2 regions of the Pseudodesulfovibrio methanolicus genome follow, and region 1 is predicted to be linked to the other one. Evidence: predicted binding sites of a transcription regulator. Region 1 holds the regulator's gene; the other holds the start of a gene.
What was found. Region 1 encodes sigma-54, which starts transcription at its own class of promoters, with help from an activator protein. Its sites were predicted from a motif close to CTGGCACGGNNNNTGCTT; they were not measured.
Positions count from the first base shown of each region.

Region 2: the regulator sigma-54 is predicted to act here: its motif matches at 1,869-1,886, upstream of flgB (flagellar basal body rod protein FlgB).

Region 1 is NZ_CP146609.1:2,629,451-2,633,630, forward strand. It holds gene V8V93_RS12505 (PTS sugar transporter subunit IIA) at 1-99, opposite strand, end outside; gene rapZ (RNase adapter RapZ) at 102-983, opposite strand; gene V8V93_RS12515 (PTS sugar transporter subunit IIA) at 1,002-1,451, opposite strand; gene hpf (ribosome hibernation-promoting factor, HPF/YfiA family) at 1,454-1,996, opposite strand; gene rpoN (RNA polymerase factor sigma-54) at 2,033-3,442, opposite strand; gene lptB (LPS export ABC transporter ATP-binding protein) at 3,682-4,180, opposite strand, start outside.
Region 2 is NZ_CP146609.1:3,255,074-3,259,253, forward strand. It holds gene V8V93_RS15525 (IMP cyclohydrolase) at 1-509, opposite strand, end outside; gene V8V93_RS15530 (tetratricopeptide repeat protein) at 965-1,528, opposite strand; gene flgB (flagellar basal body rod protein FlgB) at 1,963-2,373, shown strand; gene flgC (flagellar basal body rod protein FlgC) at 2,374-2,811, shown strand; gene fliE (flagellar hook-basal body complex protein FliE) at 2,829-3,158, shown strand; gene fliF (flagellar basal-body MS-ring/collar protein FliF) at 3,209-4,180, shown strand, end outside.

The sequences.
Region 1 (4,180 bases):
GACCATTTCCGCGGCCTGGAGCAGGCTCTCGCCGAAGGTTCCGTGGGTGACCAGCACCACGCCGATCACAACGTCTTTTTTGTCAGTCTTTGCAGCCATGTCTAACCGAGTTCCATGTGTCGATGTTCGATCGATACCGTATACCCTTTTTCCTTGAGGGTTGCCAGCACCGACTCGGCCACGGAAACCGACCGGTGTCGTCCGCCGGTACAGCCCAGAGCCAGGGTGATACGGTAGCGCCCTTCTTCGGCGTAAAGCGGCAGGAGATAGAGCAGAAATTCATGGAAACGCTTGATGAACCCGGTGCCCGTCGGGTTGCCCAGGACATAGTCGGAGACCTCCTTGTCCAGGCCGGACATGGGGCGCAGGGACTTGTCGAAATAGGGATTGGGCAGGAAACGGAGGTCGAAGACCAGATCGGCCTCGGACGGGACGCCGTACTTGAAGCCGAAGGTGATGATGTGCACCCGCATGCCCATGCCCACTTCCTCGAGGGACGACCATTTGGTCTGGATGACCCGGCGCAGATCGTGGATGGAATAGTCCGTGGTGTCCAGGACCAGGACCGCCTCTTGCCGCACCGGTTCCAGGAGTTTCTTTTCCATCTCCAGGGCCTGTTCGAGGCCGAGGTTGCGGGATTCCAGCGGATGTGGCCTGCGCGTGGTGGCGTAGCGGCGGACCAACTCGGCCATCTTGGCTTCGAGAAACAGGACCTGCGGGGTGATGCCGAGTTCGGCGAACCCTTCCAAGGCCTTGCCCCAGCCGTCCACGAACTCGAACTGACGCAGGTCCATGCCGAGCGCCAGGCCGCGATACTTGGTGTCGAAGGAGAGGATGAGGTCGGCCAGCTTGGGCGACATCTCGGAGGGCAGCCCGTCGATGCAGAAGAACCCCAGGTCTTCGAAGACCCGGATGGCGGTGCTCTTGCCGGATCCGGAGAGCCCGGTGACGATCACTACGGGGAAGGGGTTGGTCGAGGTCAACGGAGTCCGCCCATGAGGTTATACGACCTTGAGAAGGGCCCAAAGGGCTTCGAGATCATCGGCCGACAGGAACGCCTTGCGGAATTCCTCGTCCTTGAGAAGACGGGAGATCTGGGCCAGGACGCGCAGGTGCATACCCGCCACCTGTTCCGGGGCGAGTACCAGGAAAAATATGGTGCACGGGCTGTGGTCGAGCGCCTCGAACTCCACGCCCTTGCGGCTGCGGCCCACGACCACGATGACCTTTTCCAGGTCTTCGAGCTTGCCGTGGGGGATGGCGATGCCGTCCCCTATGCCGGTGGAGCCGAGTCCTTCACGATCGAGAAGGACTCGGACCGCGCGGTCCGTGTCCATCTCTGGATATTGCTCGCCCAAGGGGGCGACGAGTTCCTTCAGTACGTCCGACTTCGTCTCGGACTCGAGTTCGGGAAGGATCAGTTCCTTCGCCAGATAATCACTGAGTTTCATGCTTAGTTTCCGGGGTCGATAAGGCCGTAATCGCCGTTCTTTCTCTTGTATATCACGTTGACGCCGTCGGTCTCCGCGTTGAGGAAGACCAGGAATTCATTGTCACGGGCATCGAGCTGCATGGCGGCCTCGTCCACGGACATGGGCTTGGGCTCGTATGCATCGGTGCCGACGATGGTGGGAGACGAACCGGGGGCGATGTCCTCGTAGGACAGGTAGTTCATCTGGACCATTTTATTGGGACGCGCCTGTCTGGGGCGGTTCTTCATCTTTTCACGCATCTTGCGAAGCTGGGCTTCCAGCTTGTCCAGGACCATGTCGATGGTGGAGTACATGTCTTCCGAGTCTTCATAGGCCGAGATATGGATGCGATCCGAATTCAGGATCACGTCCGCCTTGTGGCGGAACTTGTCGACCAGCAGGTTGACCTGGAGATCGGCCTCCGCGTCGGGAACGTATTTCGCTACCTTTTCAAAACGCTTTTCCGCGTACCCCTTGAGGTGATCGGAAGGATCGAAGTTCTTGAAAGTGAAGCTGATGTTCATACGCTGCCTCCTGGTTGAGAGTGCTTCAAGCAGAATCTAGAAGTACTGCTTACGTTTTGAAGACGAAGGAATGCCCATGGCCGAGCGGTATTTGGCGACCGTACGCCGGGCGATGTTCACTTCCAGCTTTTCCTGGAGGATTTCGCCGATTCGCTCGTCGCTGAGCGGTTTCTTCGTGTCTTCGTCTGCGATCATTTGCTTGATGAGCGCCTTGACGCTCTCCGAGCCCACCTGGGAACCGTCGTTCAGGTCCAGGGCCGAGTTGAAGAAGAACTTCAACTCGAAAATGCCGTGCGGCGTTGAAACGTACTTATTGGTCGTAATCCGGCTCACGGTGGATTCGTGCATTTCGATGTCCTCCGCCACCTCCTTGAGGATCAGGGGTTTGAGCTTTGTCACGCCCTCCTCGAAGAATGCCCGTTGGAAGCCGACAATGCTCTCAACTACTTTATACAGGGTTCGCTGCCGCTGGTACAGACTTTTCATCAACCATGCGGCGGAACGCATCTTTTCCTGAAAATACTCCTTCTCCTTGTCGGCCGCCCCCTTCATGGAATCCATGTAGAAGGTGTTCATCTGCAACCTCGGCATGCCGTCCTCGTTGAGGATGATGACGAAGTCGTCGCCGTACTTGTAGACGAACACGTCCGGACTGACGTAATGCGGCTCGGTGCTGGAAAAATTGGCACCCGGCATGGGATCGAGCGTCTGCATCAGATCCAGGTACGCCTTGAGATCGTCCATGGATATCTTGAATTTGCGCGCCAGAGGCTTGTAGCGGTTCTTTTCCAGATCCTCCAGGTGATCGCTCACCAGGGAGACCAGGATCGGATCGTCGTATCCGAGGACTTCCATCTGGACCAACAGGCACTCCTGCGGGGTGCGGGCCCCCACGCCGACCGGGTCCAGATGCCGGATACGGTTCAGGACGGACTCGACCTCTTCATCGGAGGCCTGGACCATAGCGGTCAGTTCCTCCATGGAGGCCTGAAGATAGCCGTTGGAATCGAGGTTGCCGAGGATGACATCGCCGATGGCCAGTTCGTGCTCGGTGAAATTGGACAAACGCATCTGCCAGTTCAGATGTCCCTCCAACGAGGGCTTGGAGGCCAGGCGGGCTTCCAAGGACATGCCCTCCTCGGGCATCTCCATGTCGCGGGACAGGGCTTGCTTGGAGGTGGAGGAAAATTCGCCGAGGTAGTTCTCCCAGTCCGCGTTGCGGACCAGTTCCTCTTCGGCCTGGGATTCGGTCAGCACTTCCGGCTTGTCGGGGACCTCGGTGTCGGTCTCGGTTTCGTCAAGGAAAGGATTCTCCAACAATTCCTGCTGCACCGTCTCCAGCAGTTCAAGCCGCGACAATTGCAGCAGCTTGATGGCCTGCTGCAACTGGGGCGTCATGACCAGTTGCTGTGAGAGCTTGAGCTGTTGCCGAAGTTCCAATCCCATGATTCGTTACTCGCTTGAGGTTGTGCTTATCGGTTGCCGGATAAAGAAACTTTTTTTCGACCGCCAGATATTTTTTCCGGTTCAACTATGTCATAGCGGATTAAAGGATGCAACACAATTGTGCTAACATCCTGTTTCTATTAATAATTAATCAAATATGTTCTGGTATGAAAAAAGTGTACCAACCTTTGGGGACGGTGTAAATCGGGAAAGCGGAAAAAAAGACGGGAGGGGGCGGCTTACAACCGAAAATCCTCGCCCAGGTATATCTGCCGGGCGCGGCTGGACTTGACGATCTCGGAAGGAGCCCCTTCCAGGATGATCGTGCCTTCGTATACCAGATAGGCTCGGTCGCAGATATTCAGGGTTTCCCTGACGTTGTGGTCGGAGATGAGGATGCCGATTTCCATGGACTTGAGCACGGAGATGATCTCCTGGATGTCGATGACCGCGATGGGATCAATGCCCGCGAAGGGCTCGTCCAGCAGAATGAATTGGGGATCGAGGATGAGCGCCCGGGCGATCTCCAGCCTGCGCCGCTCGCCGCCGGACAGGAACATGGCCGCCTGATCCGCCAGCTTGGTGATGGTGAACATCTCCAGGAGTTCATCGGCCCTGGCCCGTTGTTGCCGCGAGGTCAGGGAGGTCTGTTCGAGGATGATCTCCAGGTTCTGGCGCACGGTCAACTTCTTGAAGATGGAGCTCTCCTGGGGCAGATAACTCACCCCCATGCGGGCT
Region 2 (4,180 bases), 630 kb from region 1:
AATTCCAGGGTCAGACCGCCGTGCTCCTCGATCTCCTTTTGCACGGTCTCGTAGTACTTCGGATCGGGGACCACGCAGATGGAGTGGAAGTTCTTGGCCGTGGCCCGCAGCATGGTCGGGCCGCCGATGTCGATCTGCTCCACCGCCGCCTTGAGGTCCAACCCCTTGGCCACCGCGTCGGCGAAATTATACAGATTGACGCAGACCAGGTCGAAGGGTTCGATGCCGAAATCGCGCAGGGTCTCCATGTGCGCCTCGTCATCCTTGTCGGCCAGGATGCCGCCATGGATGTGCGGGTGCAGGGTCTTGACCCGGCCGCCCAGGATTTCGGGAAAATCGGTGACGTCGGACACCGAGGTGACGGGCAGCCCCGCTTCCTTCAGCATCTTCTTGGTCCCACCGGTGGACACCAGCTCGCACCCCTGATCAACCAGGAATTTGCCGAACTCGGCCAAGCCGGTTTTGTCGGTAACGGATAGTATGGCTCTCTTAACAGGCAACAGATTCATCGCAACCTCACTTGATGTTTTGAGTGCCTGTGCCAGATTTGAGGCGCAAACGCAAGGCGCGGAAGACCACGGTTTCCGGCGAAAAGAGGGCCGATTGCCCCTACTTTTTCCACAGTTGTGCATAACGCCGGCAAAGCCGGAATCAAAAACCTCCGAAAAACCGGGAACTAGTCGGACCGCCCGCCGGGCGGGGAAACGCGACGCGGCGCCCGGCCCTCGCTGCGGGGGGCTTTGGAAAACCTGCGGGGAAAACCGATTGGAGAGTGGGGAAGTAACGGACCCGACCGGGACGCGGGGAGCCCGGCACGGAAAAACGGCAAGACCGCGCAGCCTGCCGCGCGAGGGGATGGTCACGTTCGCGGCGGCCGCTCCGCCGGGCGGTCTCAAGGCTGATTTCCCGCCCCACCGCCGCAAGGGCCGCGGGACGGGAAATCAACGGGGAGGGGAGACCGTTGTCAGGACCGGAACTGGTCGAGCATTTCCTTGGCCGGGCCGTTCTCGGGATCCTTTTCCAGGATCGTCTCGAGTTCCTTGACGGCCGCGTCCTTCTGCCCGACGCAGGCGAGGCAACCGGCCAGAGAGTAGCGCACTTCGTGCTTGGCCGGATCGATTTCGAGATAATTCTCGAGGTGCGGAATGATTTCGCCGATGCGTTCCAGTTCATGACCGAGCCTGATCAGGCTGAACAGGGCGACCATGTTTTCGGGATTCATCTCGATGGCCTCGACGAACAGGGAAAAAGCGTGGTCCCTGTCGCCGTTCTCCATGCGGATGAGCGCAATCCCGGAAAGACTCTTGTCCGAAGGCTCGATCTTGTGGGCCTTCCGGTACATCAGTTCGGCGTCTTCCAGATCGCCGCGCTGGACGGCGACCGTGGCCAGCCCGAGGTACGGGTCCGGATGGACGCCGTTGGAGCTGACAGCCTTCTTGTAGTACTCCTCGGCCTTGTCCAGCTCACCCATGAACAGGTAGCATTCGCCGAGTTCCTTGTTGATTTCGTAATCCAGATGACCACTCATAGTTCCCCTCCATTTCTCCTTTGCCCGAGGGCCGGGCTGAAAAGATCTCCATGGCCGATTCGGCCGCTACCGATCTAGCAATCAATGTGCCAAGGGGTGGAATGCCCGCTTTCAGCGTCCGGCCGACAGACTTCCAACATATTGGTAAAACAACCAATTCATGCCCAGCAACCGATGGACGGCAGCCCGTGCCGCCGGGCTCCGAACCGCTTCGGGTGGAAGAAACTACCCTGTTTTTTGGCCTGGTTCGACCCGCCCCGTAGCGGGGTGACTGGCCGGGAGTCTGACGCCCGAAGGGTTGCTTTTCATGAATTCTCTTCGATTTCAAGTAGTTATTTATTTGGAACGGGAGTTGCTAAGTTTCCTGCGGACCCGGCGGAAAATCATGCCCCGCCGGCCCCCCAACCGCCACGCGAACGAAGGAGGAGCAAGGAATGCGAGGACTTTTCGAGCATCACCTCAACATAACGGAAAAGGTCATGGACCTTCGCCTGCAACGTCAAAATATCGTCACGGGCAACATCGCCAACGTGAATACGCCCGGCTTCAAGGCCCGGCGCCTGGAATTCGAAAACCAGCTCCAGGCGGCCCTGAACCAGGACTCCCTGGGCAAGCTCACCCGCACCAAGCAGGACCACCTGCCCGCCACTTTCGACGTCGACGGGTTCAAGGGCCAGGGACTGCAAGAGTTCCGCGGCCGCGAGATCTACGGCCAGGACGAGGTCAATCTGGACAAGGAAATGGCCACCAACGCCAAGAACACCATGATGTACAACGCCCTGGCCTCGGTCATCAAAAAGAGCTTCGACGGCATGACCAAGGTGATTCAGGAAGGGAGCAAGTAAATGGATCTCATGACCGCACTCGACATCGGCGCGTCCGGGCTCACGGCCCAGCGGGCGCAGTTGAACGTCATTTCCATGAACATGGCCAACATCCGGACCACCAAGACCGAGACGGGCGGCCCGTACCAGCGCAAGTCGGTCTCCTTCGAGGCCACCCCGGTCTATTCGCCCTTCGACCAGGCCATGCAGGACCAGCTCAACCGCAACCTGGAGGGGGTCAAGGTGCTGGGCGTCACCCAGGACCAGCGCCCGTTCAAACAGGTCTACGAGCCCAACCATCCGGACGCCAACGACCAGGGATACGTGTTCTACCCGGACATCAACGTGGTCGAGGAGATGGCCAACATGATGCAGACCATGCGCGGCTACGAGGCCAACGTCCAGACCATCGAGAGCGTCAAGCGGATGTTCCAGAAGGCCCTGATCATCGGTCAATAGGAAAAGGAGAAGAGTAAATGGTCGTCAAAAGCGTCGCCTTCAATGCCTATCAAAACGCCATGGACCTCCGCCGCCGCACGGTGGACTCCACGGTCGCCGAGAGCCTTAAGAAACCCCAGGCGCCCGTCACGAGCTTCCAGGACACCCTCAAGTCCTCCCTGGTCAAGGTCAACGACCTCCAGGAGACCAAGGAGACGATGATCGAGGAGTTCGCCTCCGGCAAGACCCAGAACGTGCACGAATTGATGATCTCGATGCAGAAGGCGGGCATGGCCATGCAGATGACCGGCGCCGTCCGCTCCAAGATCATGTCCGCGTACAAGGAAATCATGCAGATGCCCTTCTAGGCGTCATTGCATACGGAACACACCGCCAACGCAAGCTGGAGAAATAGAAGATGCCGCCGTTCGTCGCCGAATACTGGTCCAAAATGCAAGGGCTCTGGGCCGACCGCACCGTGTCCCAGCGTATCCTCATCGGGGGGCTGGCCGCCGCCGTGATCATCTCCTTCGCGCTGATGATCTACTGGATGAACAAGCCGGACTACCGGGTCCTGATGACCAACCTCTATCCCGAGGACGCGTCCAGGGTCGTGGCCATGCTCCAGGGCCAGAAAGAGGACTACAAGCTCGAAAACAACGGCACGACCATCCTGGTCCCGGCCGACCGCGTCTACGAGCTGCGCCTCAAGGTGGCGGGCGAAGGCAACCTGCACGGCCAGGGCATCGGCTTCGAGATTTTCGACGAGGTCCAGATCGGCCAGACCGACTTTGTCCAGCACATCAACTACCAGCGGGCGCTCCAGGGCGAACTGGCCCGCACCATCACGGAATTTCCCATCGTGGACAAGGCCAGGGTGCATCTGGTCATCCCGCAGAAGTCTCTGTTCATCGAGGACCAGATCGCGCCGTCCGCGTCCATCGTCCTCCAGCTCAAGGGCGACGGCAAGCTTGAGCCCGACGAGGTCAAGGGCATCGTCAACCTGGTGTCCATGGCCGTGGAGGGGCTCGAACCCAAGAACATCACGGTCACGGACATGAAGGGGCATCCCCTGTACACCCCGGAGGACGCGTCCACCGGCCTGGCCATGTCCAACGCCCAGCTTGAGCACAAGGCGGACGTGGAGAACAAGCTGCAACGCCGCATCCTCGAACTGCTCGGCCCGGCCGTGGGCCCGGAGAAGGTCATCGCCCGCGTCAACGCGGACCTCGATTTCAGCCAGCGCACCGTGCGCAAGGAGACCTACGATCCCAACAGCGCGGTCGTCCGCTCCGAAACCCGCAACGAGGAAACCACCAACGGCGCGGCCAATCTGGGCGCCAGCAACTCGCCCGATACCAACTTCCGCGGCGACGGCTTCACCGGCACC